2 regions of the Buttiauxella sp. AC142 genome follow, and region 2 is predicted to be linked to the other one. Evidence: predicted binding sites of a transcription regulator. Region 2 holds the regulator's gene; the other holds the start of a gene.
What was found. The regulator LexA, encoded in region 2, represses DNA repair genes until DNA is damaged. The targets are predictions, from matches to a motif close to TNCTGTATGTACATACAGNA.
Positions count from the first base shown of each region.

Region 1: the regulator LexA is predicted to act here: its motif matches at 2,791-2,810, upstream of metR (HTH-type transcriptional regulator MetR).

Region 1 is NZ_CEEDCH010000001.1:4,762,348-4,768,190, forward strand. It holds gene pldB (lysophospholipase L2) at 1-67, shown strand, start outside; gene yigL (sugar/pyridoxal phosphate phosphatase YigL) at 101-907, shown strand; gene AC0IWZ_RS22230 (carboxylate/amino acid/amine transporter) at 1,019-1,918, shown strand; gene metR (HTH-type transcriptional regulator MetR) at 1,806-2,759, opposite strand; gene metE (5-methyltetrahydropteroyltriglutamate--homocysteine S-methyltransferase) at 2,876-5,137, shown strand; gene AC0IWZ_RS22245 (hypothetical protein) at 5,220-5,684, opposite strand; gene AC0IWZ_RS22250 (DUF1240 domain-containing protein) at 5,677-5,843, opposite strand, start outside.
Region 2 is NZ_CEEDCH010000001.1:30,454-43,077, forward strand. It holds gene ubiC (chorismate lyase) at 119-628, shown strand; gene ubiA (4-hydroxybenzoate octaprenyltransferase) at 628-1,500, shown strand; gene plsB (glycerol-3-phosphate 1-O-acyltransferase PlsB) at 1,590-4,019, opposite strand; gene AC0IWZ_RS00145 (diacylglycerol kinase) at 4,146-4,514, shown strand; gene lexA (transcriptional repressor LexA) at 4,623-5,231, shown strand; gene dinF (MATE family efflux transporter DinF) at 5,305-6,636, shown strand; gene AC0IWZ_RS00160 (CsbD family protein) at 6,794-7,003, shown strand; gene zur (zinc uptake transcriptional repressor Zur) at 7,066-7,581, opposite strand; gene AC0IWZ_RS00170 (cupin domain-containing protein) at 7,691-8,194, shown strand; gene AC0IWZ_RS00175 (conjugal transfer protein TraF) at 8,363-9,670, shown strand; gene dusA (tRNA dihydrouridine(20/20a) synthase DusA) at 9,765-10,763, shown strand; gene AC0IWZ_RS00185 (NADPH:quinone reductase) at 10,978-11,961, opposite strand; gene dnaB (replicative DNA helicase) at 12,040-12,624, shown strand, end outside.

The DNA of each region.
Region 1 (5,843 bases), 4.7 Mb from region 2:
CGAAAAGGACGATATGCGGACCGAAGCGCTGAATGCCATCATCGCTTTTTTTGATAGGCATAACTAAATACCGACTTAAACACCAGAGGTTCCAAATCCTATGTACCATGTCGTTGCGTCTGACTTAGATGGCACGTTGCTGTCCCCCGATCACCTTCTTACTCCGTATGCAAAAGAAACGCTGAAACTGCTCACTGCTGAAGGAGTTAATTTCGTCTTCGCAACGGGTCGCCACCATATCGACGTGGGGCAAATTCGCGATAACCTCGAAATCAAAGCCTACATGATCACCTCTAACGGCGCGCGCGTGCATGATACTGACGGCAACCTGGTGTTCAGCCACGATCTCGACCATGACATCGCTCAGGATCTCTTTGGTGTCGTGCATACCAATCAAGATATCGTGACCAACGTCTATCGCGGCGATCAGTGGTTTATGAACCGCCATCGTCCTGAGGAGATGAAGTATTTTAAAGAAGCCGTGTTTAACTACAGCCTGTTTGAGCCAGGTTTGCTGGAAGCCGATGGCGTCAGCAAAGTGTTCTTCACCTGTGATTCTCACGAAAAATTGCTGCCGCTGGAGCAAGCGTTGCTCGCTCGCTGGGGCGATCGCGTGAACGTGAGTTTCTCGACGCTGACTTGCCTGGAAGTGATGGCAGGTGGCGTGTCAAAAGGCCATGCGCTGGAAGCAGTATCCAAAGCGATGGGCTACGGCCTGAAAGACTGCATTTCCTTTGGCGACGGCATGAACGACGCTGAAATGCTCAGCATGGCGGGCAAAGGCTGCATCATGGGCAACGCTCACCAGCGCCTGAAAGACTTGCTGCCAGAACTGGAAGTCATCGGCACCAACGCGGATAACGCGGTTCCACATTACCTGCGTAAGATGTTCCTCGGTAAAGATTGATTCGTGAAATAGAGTGGTGAATAAATCACCACTCGTCAACCAAATAGTTCAGCTCCGGTTCATACCCTTCGCTACAATGGTGAATAAATTGCCTGTAGTTGAGACTTCATCGTGCCGTTACTCATCATCACCACCATTCTGTGGGCCTTCTCTTTTAGCCTGATTGGCGAATACCTTGCCGGGCATGTCGACAGCTATTTTTCCGTGCTGATGCGCGTCGGACTTGCGGCATTAGTGTTCCTGCCGTTCCTGCGCTTCAAAGGCTACAGCGCGAAAACGCTGTTGCTGTACATGCTGGTGGGCGCGTTACAACTCGGTGTGATGTACCTGTTTAGCTTCCAGGCTTATCTCTACCTCACCGTTTCTGAATTCCTGCTGTTTACGGTAATGACGCCACTTTACGTCACGCTGATTTACGACCTGATCAGTGGCAACAAACTGCGCTGGGGCTATGCGTTAAGCGCCGGGTTGGCGGTGATTGGCGCGGCGATTATTCGGTACGACAAAGTCAGCGATCACTTCTGGATTGGACTGTTACTGGTGCAGGGCGCAAACATCTGTTTCGCCATCGGGATGGTGGGTTATAAACGCCTGATGGAAACGCGCCCGATGCCGCAACGTTGCGCATTTTCGTGGTTCTACCTCGGGGCGGCAGTCGTGGCTGTAACAGCCTGGTTTGCGCTTGGGAACCCGCAAAAACTGCCGACGACAAATCTGCAATGGGGCATTCTGGTGTGGCTTGGGGTTGTCGCGTCAGGATTGGGGTACTTCATGTGGAACTACGGTGCCACGCAGGTGGATGCGGGCACGCTCGGCATCATGAACAACGTGCATGTTCCGGCGGGGCTGCTGGTTAACCTCGCCATCTGGCAAGAGCAACCCCACTGGCCGAGTTTTATTATTGGTGGGTCGGTGATAATGGCTTCGCTATGGGTACATCGCCATTGGGTCGCTCCGCGTTCTTCACAAACGGCAGATGCTCGCAAGCGTGTGAACGCGTCGAGCGAATAAAGGCTTCCGTCACCGGTTGACGCTGCTCGCCATCGCGCACGGCTGCGTACAACCGGCTCCACAGTCCTTCACCCAGGGTTTTGGTCACAACCAGACCCTGGCGTTCAACATTCTCCACTACCCAATGCGGCAGCGCGGCAATTCCCATGCGTGCCGACACCATCTGAATCAACAACAACGTGTTATCGACACTTTTCAGCGACGGACTTACGCCCGCTGGTTGCAGGAAATGCCGCCAGATATCCAGACGTTGGCGCTGGACCGGGTAAATCAATAACGTTTCGCTGCTCAAATCTTCCGGCTCAATACGCGTTTTATTCGCCAGCGGGTGATCCGTGGCCAGCACCAGGCGCACTTCATAATCAAACATCGGCGAATAGTGCAGACCGCTGCGCGGCAGGATGTCAGACGTTAACACGATATCCAGCTCACTTTGTTGCAGAGCAGGCTGCGGGTCGAACGTCACGCCAGATTTGAAATCCAGATCCACCTGCGGCCAGGTTTTATGGAAGTTTTCCAGCGCGGGCGTCAGCCACTGAATACAGCTATGGCATTCGATTGCGATGCGAAGCCGGGTCTGGTGTGGTTCGTTACAGGCCTGTAGCGCGCGGCTTATCTGCGGTAACACTTGTTCAGCCAATTGCAGTAGCACCTCGCCCTGCGGCGTAAACCGTAGTGGCTGACTTTTACGGACAAACAGGCGGAACCCAAGCCGCTGCTCCAGATCGCTGAACTGATGAGAGAGCGCCGATTGGGTTTGATGCAACGCGGCGGCGGCGGCGGCTAAAGAGCCGCAATTTCGTAACGCCTGGAGCGTCCGCAGGTGTTTGATCTCGATCATGAAAGTCCTTCACTTCGGCATGAGCAAATTGCGCTTGAGGAATATACAGTACATTTGCAAGATGGCGGTGTAAACATCTGGATGGCTAAATACGAAAAATTCCTCAAGGGCATAACATGACAATACTTAATCACACCCTCGGCTTCCCACGTGTTGGCCTGCGTCGCGAACTGAAAAAAGCACAAGAAAGCTACTGGGCAGGCAACTCCACTCAGGAAGAATTGCTGGCGGTGGGCCGCGAACTGCGTGCTCGCCACTGGGAACAACAAAAAGAAGCTGGTGTGGAACTGCTGCCAGTGGGCGATTTCGCCTGGTACGATCACGTTCTGACCACCAGCTTGCTGCTTGGCAATGTGCCGGCTCGTCATCAGAACGCGGACGGCAGCGTCGATATCGACACTTTATTCCGTCTGGGCCGTGGCCGTGCACCCACTGGTGAGCCAGCCGCAGCCGCTGAAATGACCAAATGGTTCAACACTAACTACCACTACATGGTCCCGGAATTCACCAAAGGCCAGCAGTTCAAACTGACATGGACACAGCTGCTGGATGAAGTAGACGAAGCGCTGGCACTCGGCCATAACGTAAAACCTGTGCTGCTTGGCCCGGTCACTTATCTATGGCTGGGTAAAGTGAAAGGCGAGCCGTTTGACCGCCTGAGCTTGCTGAAAGATATTCTGCCGGTTTACCAACAGGTGCTGGCTGACCTGGCAAAACGCGGCATCGAATGGGTGCAAATCGACGAACCTGCATTGGTGCTGGAGTTACCGCAAAAGTGGCTGGATGCGTTCCAACCGGCTTACGATGCACTGGCGGGTAACGTTAAACTGCTCTTGACCACCTATTTTGAAGGCGTGACGCCCAATCTGAATACGATTACGGCGCTGCCCGTTCAGGGTTTGCACGTCGACTTCGTGCATGGCAAAGACGATATCAACGCGCTGCATCAGCAACTGCCAGCCAACTGGCTGCTATCGGCGGGTGTGATTAATGGCCGTAACGTCTGGCGTGCTGATTTAACGGAGAAATATGCGCAACTGCAGGGTCTGGTGGGCAAACGTGATCTTTGGGTTGCCTCTTCTTGCTCGCTGTTACATAGCCCAATCGACCTGAGCGTTGAAACCCGTCTGGATGCAGAAGTAAAAAGCTGGTTTGCCTTCGCGCTGCAAAAATGTGCCGAGTTGTCTTTGTTGACCGAAGCCCTGAACAGCGGCAACACTGAAAAACTAGTTGAGTGGAGTGCGCCAATTCAGGCTCGCCGCCATTCACAGCGTGTCCATAATGCGGCAGTTGGCAAACGTCTGGCGACCATTACGGCGCAAGACAGCCAACGCCAGAGTGACTACGCCGATCGTGCCGTGGCACAGCGCCAGCGCTTCAATCTCCCGACCTGGCCGACAACGACTATCGGTTCATTCCCGCAAACGACGGAAATTCGTGGCCTGCGCCTGGAGTTCAAAAAAGGTAACCTGGATGCGAATAACTATCGCACCGGTATCGCCGAACATATCAAACAAGCCGTTGCTGAACAGGAACGCTTAGGTCTGGACGTGCTGGTGCATGGTGAAGCGGAACGTAACGACATGGTGGAGTATTTCGGCGAGCATCTCGACGGTTTCGTATTTACGCAAAATGGTTGGGTGCAGAGTTACGGTTCCCGCTGTGTGAAACCACCGGTAGTGATTGGTGACATCAGCCGCCCGGAAGCGATTACCGTGGAATGGGCGAAATACGCGCAATCCCTGACCGACAAACCGGTAAAAGGCATGCTGACTGGTCCGGTGACCATTTTGTGCTGGTCGTTCCCGCGCGAAGATGTGAGCCGTGAAACTATCGCTAAGCAAATCGCATTAGCGCTGCGCGACGAAGTGGCAGATCTGGAAGCAGCAGGTATCGGCATCATTCAGATTGATGAACCGGCACTGCGCGAAGGTTTACCGCTGCGTCGTTCCGACTGGCAGGCGTATCTGGGATGGGGTGTGGAAGCCTTCCGCCTGAACGCTGCCGTGGTACGAGACGACACGCAAATCCACACGCATATGTGTTACTGCGAGTTCAATGACATCATGGATTCTATTGCAGCGCTGGATGCAGACGTGATCACCATCGAAACCTCGCGTTCCGATATGGACCTGCTGGAGTCATTTAAAGAGTTTGAATACCCGAATGAAATCGGGCCGGGCGTATATGACATTCACTCACCGAATGTGCCGAGCGTGGAATGGATTGAAGCTCTGCTAAGGAAAGCGGCAGAGTCTGTTCCGGCAGAACGTTTGTGGGTGAACCCGGACTGCGGTCTTAAAACCCGTGGCTGGACGGAAACTCGCCAGGCACTGGCAAACATGGTGAAAGCGGCACAGAATCTGCGTAACGCTTAAGTAAAACGGTGGATGACGCTGGCGCTTATCCACCCTACAAAATTTAAACGTGTATGCCGGATAAGCACAGCCTCATTCGGCATTATTGCTTTTTCTCTATCTTCCAGTTTCTGGGTTCGATGGTCTTACAGAGTTCTAAGTCAGTGACATAATAATTGCCGAGTTTTTCTTGCGGGCAATTACTATAAGGTGAAAACATTAATCCGATGGGGATTAGGAATGCGATAATGAAGCCTGAAAGGGTTACAAACGCAATGAATGGTGTAAGGATAATACCAATTGCTGTTTGGGTGGTGGGCGGCTTTATCCCTTTTGTGACAAGTACGCGAAGACCCAGGAATATACCGTAGACATAAACAGGAATTCCTGCTGCCCCAGCTATAGCTTTAGTATGGTAAACGATAATTTCGTCATGCATATATAATGAGTGAAGGTCATACATTGGTACGGAGAAGAAAATAAAATAAAGGATGACTGACATAATTGCTATCATGACGACAGCCGCACCACGATACAGTAGCCATTCTAAAATAGTTTCTCTATTCATGTCTTTCTATCTTCCAGTTTCTGGGTTCGATGGTCTTACAGAGTTCTAAATCAGTGACATAATAATTGCCGAGTTTTTCTTGCGGGCAACTGCTATAAGGTGAAAACGCCAAGCCGATGGGGATTAGGAATGCGATGATGAGACATACTATGCTGACAA
Region 2 (12,624 bases):
TTTCCTTCTTCATCCTTCAAGTTGACTCGGCGTTGTTAAACGCTTGTTGTGCTTTTCCTGCCCCGCTATACCTATTCTGCGTTACAATGATTTTCGGTTTTGTTTCGGAGAAATTCACATGTCTGACGCGCTTTCGCCACTGCGCGCCTTACGCTTTGAGGCTACGATCCCCGAGGGGCTGAGTGCATCGCTTCTTGACTGGTTGTTGCTTGAAGATTCAATGACCAAGCGCTTTGAACAATATTGCTCGCGTGTCAGCGTGCGTATTGTGCGTGAAGGTTTTTTCGATTCGCGTGCCGATATTCCTGAAGCTGATTTGCTGCCTGAAGCCAAACGTTACTGGTTGCGTGAAATCATGCTCTGCGGCGATGATGAACCCTGGCTTTTAGGGCGTACCATCGTTCCTGAATCTACCCTCGAGGGGCCAGAGCTTGCATTGCAGCAACTCGGAACCACACCTCTTGGGCGTTACCTGTTTAGTGCATCTTCCCTGACACGGGATTTCATTGAGATTGGCCGCAATGAGGAGCTGTGGGGGCGTCGTTCCCGCCTGAGATTAGCCGGAAAACCATTAGTGTTGACCGAGCTGTTTCTCCCCGCATCCCCGCTGTATGTAGAGGAAAAATAATGGAGTGGAGTCTGAAACAGGGCAAATGGCAGGCCTATCAACGCCTGATGCGGCTTGATAAGCCGATTGGCTCGCTTTTATTGCTATGGCCCACGTTATGGGCGTTGTGGTTAGCGACACCGGGTGTGCCGCCGCTGACCATTTTATGTGTGTTCATCGCTGGCGTCTGGATGATGCGAGCTGCGGGCTGCGTGGTAAACGACTACGCCGATCGTAAATTTGATGGGCATGTCAAACGCACTGCGCACCGGCCACTGCCTAGTGGGGCAGTCAGCGAGAAAGAAGCACGCATCTTATTTGCTGTGTTGGTTCTGCTGTCGTTTTTACTGGTGCTGACACTCAATACCATGACAATTTTGTTATCGGTAGCGGGGCTGGCATTAGCCTGGGTTTACCCGTTTATGAAACGCTATACCCACCTGCCACAGGTGGTGTTAGGTGCGGCATTCGGTTGGTCAATTCCAATGGCATTTGCGGCGGTGAGTGAATCTGTACCGCTGAGTTGCTGGCTGATGTTTTTGACCAATATCTGCTGGGCCGTGGCTTACGACACGCAATACGCGATGGTCGATCGCGATGATGATTTAAAAATTGGCATTAAATCCACGGCGATACTGTTCGGGCGCTATGACAATCTGATCATCGGCATTTTGCAGATTACAGTGATGGTACTGCTGGCGGTGATTGGCTGGCTGAACGGGTTGGGTGGAGCGTTTTACTGGTCGATTGCTCTGGCGGGCGCGCTATTTATCCATCAACAACGTCTGACTGCGAACCGCGATCGCGACGCCTGTTTCCGCGCATTCCTGAATAATAACTACGTTGGGCTGGTGTTGTTTATTGGTCTGGTGCTGAGTTACCTGCACTTCTAAAACATGTCCCTCATCCGGCCTTCTCCCCAAGGGAGAAGGAGAAAACCGGGCAATACCCTCTCCTGTGGGAGAGGGTTAGGGTGAGGGCATTACTCAGTCGCAGCCTGCGACGTCGCACTTTCAATCGTCAAACGCACATCCGGCATGATCAGCTCTGCCAGCATCTGGTAGACCTTCATGGTTTCGGTTGGCTCCGCATCTCCGGTATCGCTGATATAGCCTTCATCACGCAGGGTTAACACCAGCGAGGTGAACACGGCTTTATCAAAGAACTCCGGTGCGTTAATACCATGCAAAACAGACAAGCGCTGGGCAACGGTGCGGCTTTCGCGCTCCAGTGTCCCGCGGTTGATGGATGGATTAGCGCTCAACAGCCAGAAAGTAATCGCATAACGTTGCAGCGTTTCACGAACACCCGCAGCCAGAAGCTGCATAGTGCGTGAACGAGCCGGGTTAATCAGCACTTCATCACCCGCAAGAGTAATCAGTTCCTGACGAACCATCTCATTGAGCAGCGCATCCATTTCACTGACAAGCTGCGCCTTCTCCCAGCGCAGGAAAAGCTCAGCTTTCAGCATCGGGTAGAGTAATTCGACCTGACGCAGAAGCTCTCCGCGTGAAATGTGGCGATGCTGCGTGATAATCGCGGCCAGTAGAGAAGGCAACACCAACATATGCAAAATGTTGTTACGGTAATAAGTCATCAGTACCGCCTGCTCACGCGGCAGAATGATGATGTCACCGATAGTATCTTTCTCTACTTCAAACTTGTTCATTTGCAACGCGTGTTCAATCAGCGCTTCTGCTGGCTGGTCTGGCGTGGTCGCATCTGGTGAATACGGCACATTACGCAACAGGCTCAGGTAGCAGTTGAGCTGCTCGGTCAATTGTTCACGAGTAAGTGAACGCTGACGCGAAGCGAGTAATGCGGTACAACACAGGTTCATGGCATTTGCCGCCCCTGCATTGTTGATACGCACCATCAGCTCGGCAGCAATTTCATTGACCGTTGGCGTCAGCCACGCCGGGCGAATCGCTTCGATTGGATCGATTGAATCACGCCACTCAGGAACACGTTGATTGAGGAATGTCATCAACGGCATCGGTTCGCCGAAGTTCACATAGCCCTGGCCGAGATTACGCAGCTTGCTCAGCCCGCGCACCATCTGCATAAAGCTCTCTTTCTCTTTGGTCGCTCCACGCAGTTCTTTGGCGTAAGTCCCCACTTCCATTACATGCTCGTAGCCAATGTAAATTGGCACCAATGTAATTGGACGAGTACCACCGCGCAGCATGGCCTGAATGGTCATCGACAGCGTGCCGGTTTTCGGATCAAGCAAACGCCCGGTACGGGAACGCCCACCTTCCACAAAATATTCAACGGAATAGCCACGGCTAAACAGCTCGCCAAGATATTCACGGAACACGGTGGAATAGAGTTTGCTGCCTTTAAAGGTACGGCGAATAAAGAACGCTCCCAGGCGACGGAAAATCGGGCCTGCTGGCCAGAAATTCAGGTTGATACCCGCCGCGATGTGCGGAGGAACTAGCCCCTGGTGATAAAGCACGTAAGACAGCAGCATGTAGTCCATGTGGCTGCGGTGGCAGGGCACATAGACAATCTCATGGCCGTCATGAGCCAGTTGGCGCACACGCTCAGCGTTGTGAACGTTAATGCCCTGGTACAAACGGTTCCACGTCAGTCCTAACACGCGGTCGGTCAAACGAACGGCTTCATAAGAGAAGTTGGCGGCAATCTCTTCCATCAGCGCGACAGCATTTTGCTGTGCTTTTTCATGGGAGATTTTCTTGCTACGCGCTTCGTCTTCTACCGCGCGAGCGATAGCTTTTGATGCCAGAAGTTTGTTAAACAGATCCTGACGCACCGGCAGACGCGGGCCAACAGTCGCTAAACGCTGGCGAGCGAAGTGCATACGTGCCACTCGCGCCAGTTTCTGAGCGATTTTTTTATCTGTGCCGTGATCGGTTGCCATCTGGCGCAGCGAAACCGGTGCGGAAAAACGCACAAAGCTGTCGCGCCCAAGCCAGGAGACGGCGAAGAATTTTTGAATGCCGTTGAGCATTCTTAATGGCGGATTCACTTCGCCTTTTTCGCGCCCCGGTGAACGGCCAAACATGACCGAAACAGGCACCATCTGCACGTCCAGATTTGGATTGCTACGGTGTAAATCGAGGTAATCATGGAACAGCTTGATCGACTCTTCTTTCGGCGTGTAATAAGTGAATACACGCGGCCCACCATGGATAAAGACATAGCGCGGCAGCACCGCTCCGTCGATTTCTAACGGCTCGAGAGGGTCGGGCAAGTTATGCGCGAGGCATTGAGCGCGCAGCGTTAATAAGTCCGCCTTTGAGTTATAGGGCAGCACGTACATTATTGGACGTGTGGGATCTAAGCCCAGTTCGGCTTGTGGATCTGCCGGAATAGACTTGCTCTTTACCAGAACGCCTAATGGTAAATTAAGTAATTTGTAGTAGATTCTTGGCCAGCCTGACATAAACGATGTAAAGCCTCAGGTTAATGATGCAAATTCGCCGCAAGAATATCAGAATCTGACCCAGATTTCTGTGGCGTTATAATTTTGACAAGCATTGATGCAAATAATTTGAAAAGGTTGCCCAAAATGGCGAGTAGTACCACTGGACTTACCCGTATTATCAAAGCTGCAGGCTATTCATGGAAAGGGCTAAAAGCGGCCTGGATCAACGAAGCTGCTTTCCGCCAGGAGGGCGTTTCGGCTGTCATCGCCATTGCTATTGCCTGCTGGTTAGATGTTGACCCTATTACCCGTATTTTACTGATTGGTTCAGTGGTGTTGGTGATGATTGTCGAAATCCTCAATAGCGCTATTGAGGCCCTCGTTGACCGTGTTGGTACTGACTATCACGAGCTTTCCGGGCGAGCAAAAGATATGGGCTCAGCCGCTGTATTAATCGCCATTATCCTTGCAGTAATTACCTGGGTCACGCTGCTTTGGCAGCATTTGCGATAGTCTTTCCAGAATAGTTAAGTGCCTGGTTTTTTGCTCAATTTGTGGTTCCAAATTCGCCTTTAACTGTATATACTCACAGCATAACTGTATAAACACCCAGGGGGCGGAATGAAAGCGTTAACTACCAGGCAGCAAGAGGTGTTTGATCTTATTCGGGATCATATCAGCCAGACCGGCATGCCACCGACACGTGCCGAGATTGCTCAACGTCTGGGGTTCCGTTCTCCGAACGCTGCTGAAGAACATTTAAAAGCTCTCGCCCGTAAAGGCGTGATTGAGATTGTTTCCGGCGCTTCGCGTGGCATTCGTTTGCTGGTGGAAGAGATCACTGGTATCCCGCTGGTTGGGCGCGTCGCTGCGGGTGAACCACTCCTTGCGCAGCAGCATATCGAAGGCCATTACCAGGTAGATCCTTCATTGTTCAAACCGAATGCCGACTTCCTGCTGCGCGTCAGCGGGATGTCTATGAAAGACATCGGTATTATGGACGGTGATTTACTGGCGGTGCATAAAACTCAGGATGTGCGTAACGGCCAGGTTGTGGTTGCGCGCATTGATGATGAAGTGACCGTTAAACGTTTGAAACAGCAAGGGAATACCGTTCATCTGCTGCCAGAAAACAGCGAATTCGAGCCGATAGTGGTTGACCTGCGCGAGCATAACTTCTCGATTGAAGGGCTGGCTGTTGGGGTTATTCGCAACGGCGACTGGCTGTAAAATCTCTTTAGGTGATGCGTATTTAAGTACGCATCACTGTCTTAATTCTCTTTGATCTCCTTCAGGAGAGGTCATGCAATTATTCTCCACAGCGGATCGTGCGCTCTGGCGCCTCGCTTTACCCATGATTTTCTCCAACATTACCGTCCCGCTGCTTGGCCTTGTCGATACGGCTGTTATTGGTCATCTGGATAGTCCTGTTTATCTCGGTGGTGTCGCGATTGGAGCGACGGCAACCAGCTTCCTGTTTATGTTATTGCTCTTTCTGCGCATGAGTACCACCGGCTTAACCGCCCAGGCCTTTGGCGCAAACAACCCCTCCGCTTTAGCTCGCGCACTGGTTCAGCCTTTATTGCTGGCACTCGGAGCGGGTATTGCCATTGTCTTGCTGCGCGAACCACTAATCTCGCTGGCTCTGCGTATTGTCGGCGGTAATCAGGACGTGCTCTTTCAGGCGCAACGTTTTCTTGAGATTCGTTGGTTAAGCGCCCCGGCCTCCCTGGCTAATTTGGTCTTGCTCGGCTGGTTGCTGGGCGTTCAATACGCACGCGCGCCGGTTATTTTGTTAGTGGTCGGTAACGTTCTGAATATTGTGCTCGACGTGTGGCTGGTGATGGGGCTGCATATGAATGTTCAGGGGGCGGCACTCGCTACTGTCACGGCTGAATACGCCACATTTATCATCGGCTTGCTCATGGTGAAAAAGGTCATGGGCCTGCGTGGAATCAGTGGTGAAATGCTCAAACAGGCGTGGCGCGGTAATGTTCGGCGTTTGTTGGCGCTTAACCGCGACATCATGCTCCGCTCGCTGTTATTACAGATCTGTTTTGCCTCCGTGACCATCTTTGGCGCGCGTTTGGGTAGCGAAATCGTCGCGGTGAATGCGGTACTAATGACGTTGCTGACCTTCACCGCTTACGCGCTCGATGGTTTTGCTTATGCCGTTGAGGCACATTCCGGGCAGGCTTATGGGGCAAAAAATCGGGGGCAATTACTCGAAGTCTGGGGGGCTGCATGTCGCCAGGCCGGTTTAGTCGCACTGGCATTCGCCGCCGTTTATGCCTTATTGGGTGAGCAAATTGTTTCCCTTTTGACCTCAATTGCTGAGCTGCAACGGCAAGCGGATATCTATTTGTATTGGCAGATAATTTTACCCGTTGTCGGCGTGTGGTGCTATTTGCTCGATGGCATGTTTATAGGCGCAACTCGAGGGACTGAAATGCGCAATAGCATGGCTGTCGCGGCGTTGGGCTTTGGCCTGTCGATGTTTACCGTACCGTATTTAGGCAACCACGGGTTGTGGCTTTCGTTAGCTGTATTCCTTGCGCTAAGAGGTTTGTCGCTGGGATGGATCTGGCGTCGCCACTGGCAGAAAAATACCTGGTTTAACAATGTTCAAGATTAAGCCGTTAGGTTAAACATTCTTAGTTTTCCCCATACCACCATATCCTTGACTACAATTATTCCCACGTCCAGCAGAAACAGGGTGTCAGCCAAACGGAAGCACCCGGACGATGGTAATTTTTGTTAGTAATTTTTCACCGAACGATGAGGATATTATTATGAATAAAGACGAAATCGGCGGTAACTGGAAACAGTTCAAAGGCACAGTAAAAGAGAAATGGGGCAAACTGACTGACGATGATATGACCGTCATTGAAGGGAAGCGCGATCAGCTTGTCGGCAAAATCCAGGAACGTTATGGATATGAAAAGGATAAGGCAGAGGAAGAAGTCGTTGATTGGGAAACTCGCAACAAATACCGTTGGTAATTAGTTTCCCTCAGATGTGTTAACTCTCAGCCCTGCCCAGGTACACGGACGTACCCATACCCCTAACGCGACTTCTTCTTTGACTGAATCGAATGGTCATGCCCACAGGCTTCCGGGTGGCTACACGCTTCAACCTCCGCACAAGCACTGCATAATCCATGCGCCTCAATAACATTATGATGCAGAGCAAAGCCTAACTCGGCTGCCAACTGCTGCATAATATCTTCTACGCCTTCCGCACCCTGTTCTTTCACCGCGCCACATCGGTCGCAGATAAACATGGCTGATGAGTGAGTCGGTTGATCAAAAAGATGGCATAAAACATAGCTGTTGGTTGACTCTACACGGTGTACAAAACCTTGTTCGAGAAGAAAATCGAGCGCACGATACACCGTCGGGGGTTTAGCTTGCGGTTCGCTGGCACGCAGTAAATCCAGCAAATCATAAGCGCTGATTGCACCTGCCTGCTGTGTCAGCAAACGCAGTACTTCAAGGCGTTGTGGCGTCAGGCGCACATTACGCTGCTCGCATAGTTTTTCAGCCTGCGCTAACACGTTTTGTGAAGTCGTGATGTCCATCAGCATTCCCCTGTAGATTAGCCCTACACTTTACCACAATGCGTAAAAAACGCCGAATGGTGCGCCATTCTGGTCAAATCCTTTTGAGATGACTATCCCGGAGTTTGTTATGAATAAACCTGATTGCATTCGCCACTGGAAAGAACTGGAAGGTGAAGATGATTCAACCTATCCCGATAGCACTGAATTATTTTCCATTGGCGCACCGCTGGCTCGTAAACTGGGTTTAACACGCCTGGGAATACATCATGAACGCTTGTTGCCTGGCCGCCGGACTTCTTATCCGCACGCCGAAAGCAGTGAAGAAGAGTTTGCTTATGTCCTGGAAGGGCATCCGCAAGTGTGGATTAACGGGCACCTCTATGCGCTGGAACCTGGAGATAGTGTCGGCTTCCCGGCAGGGACAGGCGTTTGCCATACTTTTATTAATAACACCGAACATGAAGTGCGACTGCTGATTGTCGGCGAAGCCAATAAAGCGGAAAACAGAATTTACTACCCCTTAAACCCCTCTTATGCAGCACAACGTAAAGATCGCTGGATTGACCATCCACCGCAATTCTTTGGTCAGCACGATGGTCTGCCTTCCCGAAAAACGAACGGTAAACTATAAATAAGTCTGCAAAGGAATTTTGAACCGATAATCCTGATGGATAGAAACAGGATTTCTATGGGCGAAACAGCTCACTTTTTAGCTTTTTATTCACAGCAATAGTCTGCCTGCGTTCAGTCATAACTGGCGGGGGCTAGTTATTACAACTGATCAACAGACGAGCGGTGAATGAAAAAAATTAAAACTTTGGTGGCGCTTAGCGCTGCATCTTTATTTGTGGCAAATCCGGTCTTCGCGGCTGGTACCTGGGCTGAAGCACGTAGTGATGCAATGGGGGGCACGGGTGTTGCCTCCGGAAGTTACGGAAGTGGTGTTCTCACCAACCCCGCCTTGCTGGCAAAAGCAAAGCAGGATGATACGGTAACGGTAATTCTGCCTGCGGTCAGCGGTCAAATTACTGATAAAGATAACCTGCAGGATCAGATTGATGAAATTAGCGATACGGTCGATCAATACAAAAACGTTTTCGACAATCTTACCCTGCAGGATATCCTTTTAAATCCAAATGGATCGCTCAATCAGCTTCAGGGGGCGGCGGGCGATCTGGCTGGTGAACTAAACGATCTGAAAGGGAAAACCGCAAACGCTAAAGCGGGGGCGAGCATCGCAGTCAGTATTCCGAATGACGTGCTTTCGGTGGCATTTGTTGCAAAAGCTTATGCGCGTGCGCACGTCAGTTCCTCTATTGATCAACAAGATATTGATTACCTCAACGGCATCGCTAATTCTAATGTTGTTGCAGGTGGCGTGGCGTTGGACGCCGCTATTAACGGCTCCGATGCTATTACCAGCCAGCTGAACTCCACCGCCTCAGGCCGCGCCGCTATTGTCTCCGACTATGGCGTGGCGCTGGCGAAACAGTTTGATCTTGGTGGCGTACCGGTCTCTTTTGGCATCACGCCAAAGCTGCAAAAAACCTGGTTATACAACTACACCACGTCGATCTATTCCTACGACAGCAACGACTGGAAAAATAGCCGCTATCGTAATGACGACACGGGTTTCAACGTCGATGCGGGCATGGCAGCCGATTTTGGCGAAAACTGGACGGTAGGTTTGAGCGGCCAGAACCTGGTTTCGCGTGACATTGATACCAAAGACATCTTGATCACCAATGGCAGAACCGGCGAGACGGTCAACTACAAAGACACTTACCAAATTCGTCCGTTAGTGACCGCAGGTGTCTCCTGGCATAACGACCTCATTACCCTTAGCGCCGATGGCGATCTCACCGAAACCAAAGGCTTCAAAAGCGAAGAAGACTCGCAGTACGTTGGGGTCGGTGCTGAAATTACGCCGCTGTCATGGCTTGCGGTGCGGGCGGGCTATCGCGCAGATGTTAAAGCAAACGATAGCAACGTCTTTACCGGCGGTGTTGGCTTCGCGCCCTTTAATCGCGTGCATGTCGATTTAATGGGGCTGTACGGCGAGGACCAGACCTGGGGTGCAGGCGCACAGCTTAGCGTCACCTTCTGATAAAAATAGCCGTCGGGACGAGCGGGTGTCCCGACGCTGCTTTATGCTATAGTACCGACCCTTTTTTAACCGTAGCCCGTAAACGCCAGTGCCTATGTCCTCACAAATCAGCCACACTCCTTTCCAGCCACATCGTTTTTCTATTGCACCGATGCTCGACTGGACCGATCGCCACTGCCGTTATTTCTTGCGTCAGTTATCAAGCCAGACACTGCTGTACACCGAAATGGTGACCACCGGTGCGATTATTCACGGCAAAGGGGATTATCTGGCGTACAGCGAAGACGAGCATCCCATCGCTTTGCAATTAGGCGGAAGTGACCCGGCCGCGCTGGCACAATGCGCGAAACTGGCTGAAGAACGTGGCTACGATGAAATTAACCTGAACGTCGGTTGCCCGTCTGATCGGGTGCAAAACGGTATGTTCGGCGCATGTCTGATGGCGGATGCTCAGCGCGTTGCTGATTGCATTAAAGCGATGCGCGACGTGGTATCTATCCCTGTCACCGTCAAAACGCGTATCGGCATTGATGACCAGGACAGTTACGAATTTTTGTGTGATTTTATCGGTACGGTTGCCGGGAAGGGCGAATGTGAAATGTTCATCATTCATGCCCGTAAAGCCTGGCTTTCGGGTTTAAGCCCGAAGGAAAACCGTGAAATTCCACCGCTGGATTACCCCCGTGTTTACCAGTTGAAGCGTGATTTTCCGCATTTAACGATGTCGATTAACGGCGGTATCAAATCGCTGGAAGAAGCGAAAGCGCATCTCGAACATATGGATGGCGTGATGGTTGGGCGCGAAGCCTATCAAAACCCAGGCCTGCTGACGGCGGTTGATCGTGAGATTTTTGGCATTGACTCGCAAGAAGTCGACACCGTTGCGGCGGTTCGCGCCATGTACCCGTACATCGAGCGTGAACTGGCAAACGGCACTTACTTAGGCCATGTCACTCGCCATATGCTCGGTCTGTTCCAGGGGATCCCCGGTGCGCGCCAGTGGCGTCGTTACCTGAGCGAAAACGCCCATAAAGCGGGTGCCGGAATTGATGTTGTAGAACATGCACTGTCATTGGTTGCCGACAAACGCTAGGTTTTGTTTGTAATAACCCGGCAGATTGCTCAGGTATTGCGGAGTTGATCACAACCTCGCATCTTTCTGGCTAAGTTTGCGGGTCGTGGGATATCAATTATTTACCAAACCTGACATTATTAACGGGTTGCGAAAATACGAATTCATCGCGCTGTACCCTACATACCGTGCGAACAAAAAAAGAATGGGCTTCCCTCGGGAGGCCCAAATTCTTTTATGGAATCAGTAAACTAGAGCCTTGTGTGCTGCGACTCTCCAGCGTTGTATGAGCCAGAGCGGCATCGCTCAAGGCAAACTTCTGGTTATCAGACACATCGACTTTTATCACGCCGCTGGCAATCAACGAGAACAGTTCGTTGCAGGCTTCCTCAAGCTCTTCACGCGTGGTCACGTAACCATTTAGTGACGGACGAGTAACATACAGCGAGCCTTTCTGGTTCAAAATGCCCAGATTCACACCCGTAACCGGGCCGGAGGAGTTGCCAAAACTCACCATCAAACCCTGGCGCTGAAGACAATCCAGCGATGATTCCCAGGTATCTTTCCCAACCGAGTCATAAACCACCGCCACTTTTTTGCCGCCGGTAATCTCTTTTACCCGCTCGACAAGATTCTCTTCACGATAGTTAATGGTCTGCCAGGCGCCGGCTTGTTTGGCGCTTTCTGCTTTTTGCGCAGAGCCGACCGTACCGATTAATTTGGCACCCAACGCTTTCGCCCATTGGCATGCGATCAGCCCAACGCCACCGGCCGCAGCATGGAATAAGAAAACTTCATTGGGTTTGATATCGTAGGTTTTACGCAGCAGATAATAGACCGTGAGACCCTTGAGGAACGACGCGGCAGCTTGCTCAAAAGAGATAGCATCAGGAAGTTTTGCGGCTTTATCGGCGGGCACATTATGCACGCTGCTGTAAGCGCCAAGTCCTGACTGCGCATACACCACGCGGTCGCCGACTTTAAGATGTGTTACCGCACTGCCAACTTTAGTCACGACCCCTGCAGCTTCTGTACCGAGGCCGCTGGGTAGCATCGGCGGTGGGTATAAACCGCTGCGAATGTATGTATCAATGTAGTTGATACCAATCGCTTTATTCTCAACTTGCACTTCGTGCTCTGCGGGGGCCGTTGGGGTGAATTCCGCGACTTTTAGCACTTCAGGCCCGCCGTGTTGACTAAATTCAATGCGTGTTGCCATGAGAACTCCTTCTGTTTCCTCGGAGGGAGATAGAGTAAACTCTCGTCTCTCTTATCTGATTTTGGTAACTCCCTCACTATGGCAGGAAATAAACCCTTCAACAAACCGAAAGAACCCCGCGATCGTCAGATGGAAGGGCTGAAAATGCCGCCACATTCTCTGGAAGCGGAGCAGTCGGTGTTGGGCGGTTTAATGCTGGACAACGAACGCTGGGATAACGTTTCTGAGCGCGTCGTGGCTAACGATTTTTTCAGCCGTCCACACCGCATGATCTTCACCGAGATGCAGCGTTTGCTCGAAATGAGCAAGCCCATCGATCTGATCACGCTTTCTGAATCTCTTGAACTTCAGGGCAATCTGGAAAGCGTTGGCGGTTTCGCCTATCTGGCCGAATTATCAAAAAACACGCCAAGTGCGGCGAACATTAGCGCTTACGCCGATATCGTGCGTGAACGTGCCGTAGTTCGTGAAATGATTTCTGTGGCGAATGAAATCGCCGATGCCGGTTACGACCCGCAAGGGCGCACCAGCGAAGACTTGCTCGACCTCGCCGAATCCCGCGTGTTCCAGATTGCTGAGAGCCGCGCGAATAAAGACGAAGGGCCAAAAAGTATCGACCAAATCCTCGAAGCGACAGTCTCGCGTATCGAAACGCTTTACCAG